3 regions of the Enterobacter sp. Li2LvB3 genome follow, and region 1 is predicted to be linked to each of the others. Evidence: predicted binding sites of a transcription regulator. Region 1 holds the regulator's gene; each other region holds the start of a gene.
The links. Region 1 encodes PurR, which represses purine synthesis genes. Its sites were predicted from a motif close to CANGCAAACGTTTGCNTG; they were not measured.
Positions count from the first base shown of each region.

Region 2: the regulator PurR is predicted to act here: its motif matches at 1,884-1,901, upstream of ACS603_RS12360 (nucleoside-specific channel-forming protein Tsx).
Region 3: the regulator PurR is predicted to act here: its motif matches at 2,565-2,582, upstream of tusA (sulfurtransferase TusA).

Region 1 covers NZ_JBSICG010000003.1:107,256-111,537, reverse strand. The annotation lists gene sodB (superoxide dismutase [Fe]) at 1-32, shown strand, start outside; gene ACS603_RS03515 (MFS transporter) at 69-1,235, opposite strand; gene cydH (cytochrome bd-I oxidase subunit CydH) at 1,401-1,490, opposite strand; gene purR (HTH-type transcriptional repressor PurR) at 1,788-2,813, shown strand; gene punR (DNA-binding transcriptional activator PunR) at 2,830-3,741, opposite strand; gene punC (purine nucleoside transporter PunC) at 3,856-4,282, shown strand, end outside.
Region 2 covers NZ_JBSICG010000013.1:47,003-51,284, forward strand. The annotation lists gene ACS603_RS12350 (VOC family protein) at 1-46, shown strand, start outside; gene ACS603_RS12355 (helix-turn-helix transcriptional regulator) at 61-741, shown strand; gene ACS603_RS12360 (nucleoside-specific channel-forming protein Tsx) at 861-1,745, opposite strand; gene ACS603_RS12365 (SadB/YajI family lipoprotein) at 2,014-2,553, opposite strand; gene nrdR (transcriptional regulator NrdR) at 2,706-3,155, shown strand; gene ribD (bifunctional diaminohydroxyphosphoribosylaminopyrimidine deaminase/5-amino-6-(5-phosphoribosylamino)uracil reductase RibD) at 3,160-4,263, shown strand.
Region 3 covers NZ_JBSICG010000026.1:2,055-6,336, reverse strand. The annotation lists gene ACS603_RS19015 (MFS transporter) at 1-1,174, shown strand, start outside; gene ACS603_RS19010 (DcrB family lipoprotein) at 1,179-1,736, opposite strand; gene ACS603_RS19005 (7-cyano-7-deazaguanine/7-aminomethyl-7-deazaguanine transporter) at 1,809-2,474, opposite strand; gene tusA (sulfurtransferase TusA) at 2,642-2,884, shown strand; gene zntA (Zn(II)/Cd(II)/Pb(II) translocating P-type ATPase ZntA) at 2,925-4,282, opposite strand, start outside.

The DNA.
Region 1 (4,282 bases):
GGGAATTTGTTGCGAAGAACCTCGCAGCGTAAGAGACACGCAGAAGGGTTCGCCCTTCTGCGTTATGATTATTCAGCCGCGCAGGCCGTTTCTGGCTGTTTACGACCCGACATCAGTACCAGCAGTAACCCCAGAGCCGCAATAATCGCCCCCATTACCGGCACAAAGCTGTACCCCAGGCCACCCGAAATCACTGCACCACCGGCCGCAGCGCCCAGTGCATTACCCAGGTTAAACGCACCAATATTCACGGATGAAGAGAGTCCTGGCGCTTCATGCGCCACACGCATTACCCGCATCTGCAACGGCGGAACCACGGCAAAGGTCGCCGCACCCCATACCACCATCGCAATGGCTGCGCCAAATTCGTTACGCGCCAGCCACGGAATGGCCACCATGATGACAATTAGCAGCGTTAAGAAGCCTTTCAGCGTGCCACTCACGGAACGGTCTGCCAGCTTACCGCCCAGGTAGTTACCGATAGAGAACCCTACGCCAATCAGCACCAGCATCGCGGTAATAAAGACCGGCGTGACATGAGTAATGTCGTGCAGCACGGGCGAAATATAGGTATAGAGCGTGAACATCGCCCCAGCCCCCAGCACGGTGGTCAGCAGCGCAGACAATACCTGAGGACGAACCAGCACGGACAGCTCTTTGCGTACATCAGGGCGTTCGCCTGCGCTGCCTTTTGGCAACGAGAAGAACAGTGCGACCATAGCAATCACGCCCAGTGCAGCGGTTGCCAGGAACGACATACGCCAGCCGATCGCTTCACCCAGCCACGTGGCCGCAGGTACACCGCCGATGTTGGCAATGGTCAGACCCATAAACATGGTTGCCACGGCGCTGGCCTGCTTATGTTTAGGTACAACGCTTGCTGCAACCACCGAGCCCAGTCCGAAGAAGGCACCGTGGTTAAGGCTGGTCAGGATACGTGACAACATCAGCGTCGTGTAATCCGGTGAAAGCGCGGAAAGCACATTCCCCAGGGTAAAAATAGCCATCAGGAAAATCAGCGCATTACGGCGCGCACGGTGTGAAAGCAGCAACGTCATTAACGGTGCCCCTACCATCACGCCAATCGCGTAGGCGCTAATCAGCATACCGGCCGCCGGGATAGAGACGTCTACACCCCGGGCGATAACAGGCAATAACCCCATCGGGGAAAATTCGGTGGTGCCAATCCCAAAAGCGCCAATCGCCAGGGCCAGCAGAGGATAATTGATTTTCATGAGTCAACTCCGGATGCCGTGTCGTACCGCGACACAGAACAAAGAAGCAAAAAGCATGACACCAATCACAAAAAATGAGAAGTTAACAATTTGGCAAAAGATTATTGCCGGAGAAGTAACAATCAGCGAGGAATGTGGAGGGAGAGAACTCTCCCCCCGCGTAAATCAGTGCAATACAGCCGTCAGACCAGCTGCAACAATCAGTGCCAGCACGATAACGGTGGTCGTCAGCGAAAACTTAAGATCGGTACTCATCAATTTTTCTCCTTTTAATCACCTTACGAAAAGTGAGCTTGCTCATTTTTACACAGTTTACGTCAAAAATCTTCCTGGATTTAAACTGATATCCACTTTTGCTCTTCCCCTTTTCATCAAGATAGGACAAAATTCCACGCTAAATTTATTAGCGTACCGGCCATTGACCCCCTCCTGACGTCCTGTGTCGTTTTCCCGGCGTGTCGCAATTCCAGATTGCGTGATAAGGGTGAGAGAAGGCAAACGTTTACCTTCAAGTTTTTCAGGAGCTTAGGATATGGTCTGGAGTGACATTTAATGGCAACAATTAAAGACGTGGCAAAACGCGCAAACGTTTCCACTACAACCGTATCACATGTAATTAACAAAACCCGTTTTGTAGCGGAAGAGACGCGTAATGCCGTCTGGGCGGCGATCAAAGAACTGCACTATTCGCCAAGCGCGGTCGCACGTAGCCTTAAAGTTAATCACACCAAATCCATTGGTTTGCTGGCCACCAGCAGCGAAGCTGCATATTTCGCAGAGATAATCGAGGCGGTCGAGAAAAACTGCTTCCAGAAAGGCTATACCCTGATCCTGGGTAACGCGTGGAACAACCATGAGAAACAGCGCGCTTATCTGTCAATGATGGCGCAAAAACGCGTGGATGGCCTGCTGGTCATGTGTTCCGAATACCCGGATTCTGTGCTCTCCATGCTGGAAGAGTACCGTCACATCCCAATGGTGGTGATGGACTGGGGTGAAGCGCACGCCGATTTTACTGACTCAGTAATCGATAACGCCTTTGAAGGCGGTTACATGGCCGGTCGTTATCTGGTAGAACGGGGTCACCGCGAGATTGGCGTGATTCCAGGTCCACTGGAGCGTAACACCGGTGCAGGCCGTCTGGCCGGATTTATGAAAGCCATGGAAGAAGCACTGATCACCGTTCCAGAAAACTGGATTGTTCAGGGTGACTTTGAGCCTGAATCCGGTTACCGCGCAATGCAGCAAATAGTCTCCCAACCGCATCGTCCGACTGCTGTCTTCTGCGGTGGCGATATTATGGCGATGGGTGCGCTTTGTGCTGCCGATGAGCTGGGTTTGCGCGTACCGCAGGATATTTCTGTGATCGGGTATGACAACGTGCGCAACGCGCGTTTCTTCACCCCGGCGCTGACCACTATTCATCAGCCGAAAGATTCTCTGGGTGAAACAGCCTTCAACATGCTGATGGACAGGATCGTTAACAAACGTGAAGAGTCGCAGTCAATTGAAGTCCACCCGCGTCTTATCGAACGTCGCTCCGTGGCGGACGGTCCTTTCCGCGACTACCGCCGTTAATCGTGTACGGAGCCAGTTAATCTGGCTCCCGTAACCACTCCCTGTTCAGCGTTTCACTGTCCCCCAGGTAATCCAGCAGCCAGGCCATCGCGGGCGATACGTCACTTTGCTGCCAGGTCAGACAACAGGCCGCGTCCGGGAATGGGTTTTCAAGCTCAAGGGCAACCCACTCCCCGGCATCGATTCGTGGTCTGGCAAAATGGACCGGCACCATTGCCACACACAACCCGGCAGAAAGGCAGGTCGCGGAGGATTCCCAGTCGGGCGCAATCACCCGTCGCTGGTTATCCAGAAGCCAGGTCACACGCTTGGGTAACGAGCGTGACGTATCTTCCAGTACCAGCGATGGCCAGTTACGCAGGGTATCATCGCTTAACGGCCCTGCCATTGCCGCCAGCGGGTGATCGCTTGCCACCACGCATTTCCAGCTTAACATTCCCATATCGCGAAATGCGTAACGTCCCCCAACGGGTATGGCCTGTGTTGCGCCGATCGCCATCTCTGCCCTGCCATCTGCCAGCGCATCCCAGACACCGTTAAAGACTTCCTGCGATACCCGCAGCTCGACATCGGAGAAGTGGCGATAAAAATCGACAATCATCTGCCGGGTACGTTCAGGTTTTACGATGTTATCCACCGCAATAGAAAGATGACCTCGCCAGCCATTAGCAATCTGCTGACACTGTTCACGAGTGATCTGCATTTTTTTGATAACAGAACGCCCTTCTTTCAAAAACCACGCCCCGGCAGGCGTTAACTCCACGTCGCGATGGCGGCGTTCAAACAGCGGAACGGCCAGCCACTCCTCAAGCTGACGCACCGTGTAGCTAATGGCCGAGGGGACGCGGTGTAGTTCCTGCGCGGCTCCGCTGAAGCTGCCGTTACGGGCGACAGCATCCACAACTTCAAGAGAATAATCTGACCACATTTTCTGCCTGCAAAAAATTTGAATGCACCCGCCAAATATTAGCGTTTCACAAGCCGCTTTGCACTCCCTACACTCTGCGCCAACGTACCCTGCCTCCTTAAGGAGAATAAAACAATGCAACCCAGGAAAGGTTTTTTAGTCTGGCTCGGCGGCTTAAGCGTGCTGGGCTTTTTAGCTACCGATATGTACTTACCCGCATTCGCTGCAATGCAGGAAGATTTGCAAACGCCTGCCGCGGCCATTAGCGCCAGCCTGAGTTTGTTCCTCGCCGGTTTTGCCTTTGCACAGCTGCTGTGGGGGCCGCTCTCCGACCGTTTTGGTCGTAAACCAGTGCTGTTACTGGGTCTGGCAATTTTTGCCGTAGGCTGTCTTGGGATGTTGTGGGTACGCGATGCAACCTGGTTACTGGTGCTGCGTTTTGTTCAGGCCGTCGGCGTTTGTGCCGCAGCGGTCACCTGGCAGGCGCTGGTGACGGATTACTATCCGGCTTCACGGACCAATCGAATTTTTGCCACTATTATGCCGCTGGTTGGCCTCTCTC
Region 2 (4,282 bases), on a different contig from region 1:
TACCGACAGCGAAGGTAACCGGGTTGGCCTTCATCAACCCGCCTGAGAGCTAAAGAGACTATGACCCGACGCGCTGACCGTTTATTTCAGATTGTGCAGATCCTGCGGGGCAGGCGTCTGACGACGGCAGCGCATCTGGCAGAGCGACTCGGGGTTTCTGAGAGAACCGTTTATCGCGATATCCGCGACCTTTCCCTTTCTGGAGTGCCGGTGGAAGGTGAGGCGGGGAGTGGTTATCGTCTGATGTCCGGTTTCGACTTACCCCCGCTGATGCTGACAAACAAAGAGTCTGAAGCATTGATGGTGGCGATCCGTCTGCTGAAAACCTGGGGCGGGGAATCACTGTCGCGTGAGCTGGAATCGGCCCAGGAAAAGGTGCTGGCGATCCTGCCGGAAGAGAGTCGTCGCAAGGCAGAGCAGACACGCATTTATGCGCCGGATATTGCCCTGCAAAACCACTCCCGCAATCACTTCGATGTGATTCATCAGGCGATATCTGCCCAGCGGGTTCTGGCACTGCATTATCGGGATGAAGCCGGGCAGCTCTCAAAGCGAGAGGTTCAGCCGCTGGGGCTGTTCTTCTGGGGAGAACGCTGGCTGCTGGCAGCCTGGTGTGAAAGGCGCGATGACTACCGCTGCTTCCGACTCGACAGGTGTTTGAATATTGCATCGACGGAGAGACGCTTTAGCGAGAGTGCAGACAGGTCTCTGGCGGATTTTCTCAGGAAGGTGAAGCAGTAAAAAGCCGGGTGGCGAGGTTAAAGCAAAACGGCAACATACGTTGCCGTTTTTTGCGTTTGCACCCTCTCCCGTGTGAGAGGGAAGGGGTGAGGGCATCAGCCCGTACAATCCCGCAGTGATTAGAAGTTGTAACCTACTACCAGGTAACCACCCCAACCGGTAGAACGAACGCTGAAGTCGCCGTCGCCGAAGTTCAGGCTGGCGTCGTCGTTCCACTGACCACCGTTGTGCCAGTAACGCGCAACAACAGAGTAGTGCCAGTGATCGTAGTTCAGCGCCAGGATGTGGCTGGAAGCGATGGAGTTGTTGGTACGCGCTTTCTTACCGTTCAGATCACGGAAGTCGTTGTCGCCCAGGTCTGAACCCCAGTCAAAGTTGGTGAAGCCGATGTAGCTCAGGTTGCCGCCCCACAGCTGGGTAATTGGCACAAAGTATTTCACTTTGAAACGGTAGCCATCCCACTCGTTCTCGTTCGCTGCACCGTAGTTCTGCCACTGGTATTTCGCGTAGACGTTCATGGACAGGCTCATCGGCAGGCCAGTGTCGATGTCCGTACCCAGACCCATGTACCAGGTGCTCTGACGACCGGACTTGTTGCGGCCCATGTCGTAGATGTAGTTGTTTGCGAAGTACCACTCTTTGAATGGACCGAACGCCAGGCTGGTGCCGGTCAGCTTATCGATGGAGAAGCGTGGTTCAATTTCCATGAACAGCGGCGAGCCGTGGTTCCAGATACCTTTTGCATCGGTATTACCACCAAAGAAGACCGGCGCATCCATATAGCCGTAGAAATCAAACCAGTCTTTCTTGGCAAATGCTTCGTACTCCAGGTAGGTATCGTTACGGAGCTGTGGTCCGAAACGGGTGTGGTAGCTGCCTACCACGTTTACGCTCTGATGCCACCAGTCGGAAACGTATTCTGGTTTATCGTTTTCTGCTGCGTTAGCAGTGAAAGAAGAGGAAAGTGCCAGCACTGCGCCGGCTGCAAGTAATGTTTTTTTCATAATCATGCCACTGATTGAAATTCCCTTCCGGGAGTGAAAAATGCGCGATTTGCGTTTCAAAATATTTCGTGTTTCTGCGGAGCCTATTATAGGAATCCTTGCTCACAAAAATATGTGTTGTTTCACATATCTCTCACGTACGTAATCGATTGCGTTCACGTTTGCGTACTTTAAACGGCGGGGATTGTAACGGCAAACATTTATGTTGCCAATCTATACGAAATGTAAATGTTAGCGGAGTGACATTGCACTCCGCTGAAAAGGGGGGTTATTGCGCGGCGGGCTGGATATCGTGAATGCGGATAAAACCTAACTGATCCGGGGTAAGACCACTCAGCTGGAGCGGAATATCAACATCGCTCGGAGCCAGTGTACTGGCGGGAGCCGTGAAGAGTTGGTTCTTCACGTTCACTTCCTGGTAGCTCTCGGTGGTGCCCTGAATCTGACCCCACTCAACGGTGCCGCTAAATGCAGGCAGCGGATCGTTGGACTCACCGTGAATGCGCAATGTTACTCGAGTACCATCTGCATTGGCCGCCACATTGACCATCGACATTTTCAGCGTGCCAATCTGACTATTGAGTCGGGCAGGGGTATTTGCCCCTGGCAGCAGATAAACGCCGCTGGTGGATTTCACATTCAGCGCGTTTTGCTGAGTGATCTTCACCGTCTCCTTATTCAGCTTATCCATGGCTGAATTGAGCGTGCTCACGCTTTGTTTCATTTCGTGAACTTCAGTTTGCTGTGCACAGGCGCTCAGTGTGAAGAGACTTCCCACCAGGAAAATTCTTATGTAACGTCTTGTCATTGCGTTAATTTCCTTGAAGTAACGGATTACCGTAATGGTAGCCAGCATCTTACCGCCAGGTATAGATCCTTTGTCTCAAAAAGCTCTTCCTTTGTTGTCAGCCCAGATCAGGGTAAAATAGAGGAAAGTTAACCGGATAGTCAGGACACCGTATGCATTGCCCATTCTGCTCCGCTGTGGATACCAAAGTAATCGACTCTCGTCTTGTGGGCGAAGGCTCGTCTGTACGCCGTCGTCGGCAATGTCTGGTGTGTAATGAACGTTTCACCACTTTCGAAGTGGCTGAACTTGTGATGCCGCGCGTGGTGAAAAGCAACGACGTGCGTGAGCCATTCAACGAAGAAAAACTGCGCAGCGGGATGCTAAAAGCACTGGAAAAACGGCCAGTCAGCGCAGATGACGTTGAAACAGCGTTAAATCATATTAAATCCTATCTTCGTGGTTTAGGGGAGCGCGAGGTGCCGAGTAAAATGATCGGCAACCTGGTGATGGAGCAGCTTAAAAAGCTCGATAAAGTCGCGTACATCCGCTTCGCCTCTGTGTACCGCAGTTTCGAAGATATCAAAGAGTTCGGCGAAGAGATCGCCCGCCTACAGGATTAAGCTCATGCAGGATGAGATTTACATGGCGCGAGCGCTGAAACTGGCGCAGCGCGGGCGTTTTACCACCCATCCCAACCCGAATGTCGGCTGTGTCATTGTGAAAGATGGCGAGATTGTCGGTGAGGGTTTCCATTTTCGCGCCGGTGAGCCTCATGCTGAAGTTCATGCCCTGCGTATGGCGGGTGAAAAGGCACGTGGCGCGACAGCGTACGTGACCCTTGAGCCTTGCAGCCACCACGGGCGTACCCCACCGTGCTGCGAAGCCCTGATTGCAGCAGGCGTTTCGCGGGTGGTCGCAGCGATGCAGGATCCCAATCCGCAGGTTGCCGGGCGCGGCCTTTACCGGCTCCAACAAGAAGGTATCGACGTCAGCCATGGTCTGATGATGAACGATGCCGAGGCCATTAATAAGGGTTTCCTTAAGCGTATGCGCACGGGGTTCCCATATATTCAGCTGAAGCTGGGCGCTTCGCTTGATGGTCGTACGGCGATGGCTAACGGTGAAAGCCAGTGGATAACGTCACCGCAAGCAAGGCGCGATGTGCAACGTCTGCGTGCGCAAAGCCATGCTATCCTCACCAGCAGTGAAACCGTTTTGGCTGACAACCCGGCGATGACTGTTCGCTGGGATGAACTGAATGCCGATACTCAGGCGCTTTATCCGCAGGAAAATTTGCGTCAGCCGCTGCGTATTGTGATTGATAGCCAGAATCGCGTGACGCCGGAGCACCGCATCGTCCAGCAGCCAGGCGAAACCTGGTTTGCCCGGACCAAAGCAGACGATCGCAGCTGGCCGGAAGGTGTTCGTAGCATTATGGTGCCGGAGCACAACGGGCATCTCGATTTAGTGGTGCTGATGATGCTGCTTGGCAAACAACAGGTGAACAGCATCTGGGTGGAAGCGGGGCCAACGCTTGCCGGTGCGCTGTTCCAGGCAGGGCTTGTGGATGAACTGATAGTCTACGTTGCCCCTAAACTGCTAGGAAACGCTGCACGCGGGTTGTTTGTGTTGCCAGGCCTTGAAAAACTGGCCGATGCCCCACAACTCAAATTCAGCGAGATTCGTCCGGTTGGCCCGGATGTCTGCCTCCATTTAACGACAGCGTAATTGCTCCTGAAATAGGGAA
Region 3 (4,282 bases), on a different contig from region 1:
TAATCTGCGTATTGTTTCTGTCGTCATTTTTAATTTTGCCAGTTATCTGACCATTGGCCTGCCGTTGGCGGTCTTACCTGGCTATGTCCATGATGTCATGGGGTTTAGCGCATTCTGGGCGGGGCTGGTGATTAGCCTGCAATACTTCGCGACTCTGCTAAGTCGCCCTTATGCGGGGCGTTATGCCGATCTGTTCGGGCCAAAAAGCATTGTGGTCTTAGGGCTGTGTGGCTGCTTCCTCAGCGGGCTGAGTTACCTGATGGCCGGATTGAGTAGCGGCTGGCCGATAGTGAGCCTGGTGCTGCTGTGCCTGGGGCGCGTGATCCTCGGTATCGGACAAAGCCTGGCCGGAACAGGGTCAACGCTGTGGGGCGTGGGCGTTGTGGGTGCTTCCCACATTGGGCGAGTGATATCGTGGAATGGCATTGTCACCTACGGGGCGATGGCAATCGGCGCGCCGCTGGGCGTGGTCTGTTTTTCATTCGCGGGGCTAAACGGGCTGGCGCTGACCATTATGGCGGTCGCACTGCTGGCGATTTTGTTTGCCCTGCCGCGCCCGAAAGTGAAAGCCAGCAAAGGTAAGCCGATGCCGTTTCGTGCGGTGCTTGGCCGCGTGTGGCCTTATGGCATGGCGCTGGCGCTGGCCTCAGCTGGTTTTGGTGTCATCGCGACCTTTATTACGTTGTTCTACGATGCAAAAGGGTGGGACGGGGCCGCATTTGCGTTAACCCTGTTTAGCTGTGCATTTGTGGGGACGCGTTTGCTGTTCCCGAACGGTATCAACCGCCTGGGCGGGCTGAATGTGGCGATGATCTGTTTTAGCGTGGAGATTGTCGGGCTGCTGCTGACCGGGATTGCCGCGGCGCCGTGGATGGCAAAAATGGGTGTTTTCCTGGCGGGCGCCGGTTTCTCGCTGGTGTTCCCGGCGCTGGGTGTGGTGGCGGTGAAGGCGGTGCCGCAGCAAAACCAGGGGGCAGCGCTTGCGACCTATACGGTGTTTATGGATATGTCTTTGGGCATTACCGGGCCACTGGCGGGGCTGGTGATGGCGTGGGCAGGCGTGCCGGTTATCTACCTTGCGGCAGCGGGGCTGGTGGCGGTGGCGTTGTTGCTGACGTGGAGGCTAAAAAAATGGCCCCCGGAGCAAACCCCGGAGGCCACGTCACCATCGTGAGTAATTACTGAATCGCGATGGTGTTAATGATGTTTTCAGCGGCGGTCTGCGCTTTCTGCTGATCGTCTGCTGGCAGGGTGATTTGCAGGGTCAGCAGTTTGTTGTCGACCTTGCCGAGCACCACAGAAGAGTATGCGGTCTGGCCTTTTGCAGAGATGATGCTGTCCAGCTGTTGCATTGCGTGACCTTTCAGCTCAATGGACTTGTTGGTCACAACCTGCAACTGCGGGTCACGGCTGCGCTGCTGATCTTCCAGACGTTTGGACAGAACGCCCAGATCTTCGTTGGTGTCATCGCCCACAATCACAATCACGGCTTTCTGCCCGGTCGCATCGGAATAGACGTGCATATTGTTCGCCTGTGTACCCAGCTTACCGCTCTGATCGGTCATATCTGCTGGCAGAGAGAAACTCAGCTTGCCATCCAGAAGACTTACCGGCTGCCCGGCCGCATTACTTTCTGCTGACGCGCCTTGAGCAGGTGCTTTCGTGTCGCTGTTATCACAGGCGGCAAGGCCCACAACCAGCAGGCCAATCCCGACATATTTAACCAGATTGCGCATTGACTTCTTCCTTTCGATAAACGGCCATAACGGCTCATTCGAGCATCTTATCACAACTGTTAAAGCGAACCCTTAACCTGCCTGCAATGCAGAGATTTCAGATTTATCTGCCAGCCTTTTCAGCAGCATATTCAGCAATACGCCATACATCGGCAGGAAGAACACAATGCTGATAAGCACCTTGAAGCAGTAGTCCACCAGCGCGATTTCCATCCAGTGTTCAGCCATAAACGCATCCGGGCTACGCCAGAAAGCGATAAAGAAGAAGGCCAGCGTATCGCTTACGTTACCAAACAGCGTGGAGGCCGTTGGCGCCATCCACCAGCGGTGGTTTTGCCGCAGGCGGTTAAACACGTGAACGTCAAGGATTTGCCCCAGGGCATAGGCCATAAAGCTGGCGGTAGCGATACGCGCCACAAACAGGTTGAAGTGCGTTAGCGCCTCAAAGCCCTGCCAGCTTCCCATATAGAACAGGGAAGAAATCACGTAGGAGATGAACAGTGCCGGAAGCATCACCGCAAAGATAATTCGACGCGCCAGCGGTGCACCAAAGATACGCACGGTTAAATCGGTCGCGAGGAAGATAAACGGGAAACTGAACGCGCCCCAGGTGGTATGAAAACCAAAAATGGCGATCGGCAGCTGTACCAGATAGTTGCTGGAGGTGATCACCAGCAGATGAAAAAGAGAAAGCCAGAACAACGCTTTTACGCGCTGCGGTTGAGAGAACTGCGTCATTTTGTGACCTTTTTGAACGTTGGGGTGAGGGAACCCAATAAAAACCGCTGCATGATACTGCTTTCATTCACCTTTGCAATGGCTAATTTTCACGCAATCGTTAACCTGGTTTGCATTGGCGGCAACGGGGCGTAAACTACAGCCGTTTTTATGTGAACGAGAAGAAAATGACCGACCTGTTTTCCAGCCCAGACCATACGCTTGATGCCCAGGGCCTTCGCTGCCCGGAACCGGTGATGATGGTGCGCAAAACCGTGCGTAACATGCAGACCGGCGAAACGCTTTTAATCATTGCCGACGATCCGGCAACCACCCGCGACATCCCCGGTTTTTGTACCTTTATGGAACACGAACTGGTCGCGCAGCAGACGGAAGCGCTGCCGTACCGGTATTTGATTCGTAAAGGTTAATCGCCTGCCCGGTAAGGCGAAGCCACCACCGGGCGGTGTTTTACCTTTTACGCAACAGCCGCAGCGCGTTCGCTGTTACCAGCACGGTTGCTCCGGTATCTGCCAGCACCGCCAGCCACAGCCCGGTAATTCCAAGCAGCGTGGTCACCAGGAAAATCCCTTTCAGGCCTAGCGCAATCGTGATGTTCTGACGAATGTTAGCGCGAGTGGCGCGCGCCAGGCGGATCATCTGCGAAAGCCCTGTCAGCCGGTTATGCGTGAGCGCGGCATCTGCGGTTTCCAGTGCCACATCGGTGCCGCTACCCATCGCAATGCCAATGGTTGAGGCTTTCATTGCCGGGGCATCGTTGATCCCATCACCCACCATCGCCAGCGGCGCACTGCCATTCAGTCGGGTGACTGCTTTTACTTTGTCGGCAGGCAGCAGCCCGGCCTGAAACTCCATGCCTAACTCTGCGGCGATGCTCGCGGCGGCGCGCGGGTTATCCCCCGTCAGGATCACGCCCTGAACACCAATCTGATGCAGATCAGCCATGGCCGCTTTTGCATCCTCACGCAGGGTATCACGCAGTGCCAGCATCCCCAGCGCAGTGCCATCCTGCACCACAATAATCACCGTCTGCCCGGCCTGTTCCAGCTCATTTACGCGGGCAGCTAACCCGGCCACAGGGAATTTATCCGCAGCACTGATAAGCACTTTCTTGTCCCCGACGTGGGCTTCAATCCCTGAACCCACCAGCGCACGCTGGGCAGTGGCTGCCGGTATGGTCAGCCCACGGGACTGCGCTTCACGCACAATCGCCTGGGCCAGCGGGTGCGTCGAACCTTGTTCAACGGCGGCAGCCAGTACCAGTAGTTCGTCTTCACTGATGTTCTGGGGATAAACGCCAGTCACCTGTGGCTTACCCACGGTCAGCGTGCCGGTTTTATCAAATGCGATATGCTGAACCTGGCTCAGTTGCTCCAGTGCCGCACCGCCTTTAATCAGCGCACCGCGGCGTGCTGCGGCGGCAAGGCCTGATGTAATCGCAGCGGGTGTGGAGATAACCAGCGCGCACGGGCAACCAATCAGCAGCAGCGTCAGGCCCTTGTAGATCCAGCCTTCCCACGGCGCGCCAAACAACAATGGCGGGATAATGGTGACCAGCAGGGCAACCAGCATGATGGCAGGGGTGTAAATGCGGCTAAAGCGATCGATAAAGCGTTCCACCGGCGCACGGCGCTCTTCGGCCTCTTCAATGAGCTTCAGAATGCGGTCAATAGCGCTGTCGCCCGGTTCGGAGAGCACGGTCAATTGCACCAGACGGTCGACGCTGGTGGCTCCGGCAGGGACTTTTTCACCCGCTTCACGCTCCACGGGAATCGACTCGCCGGTAAGGGCGCTTTCATCGAAACTGG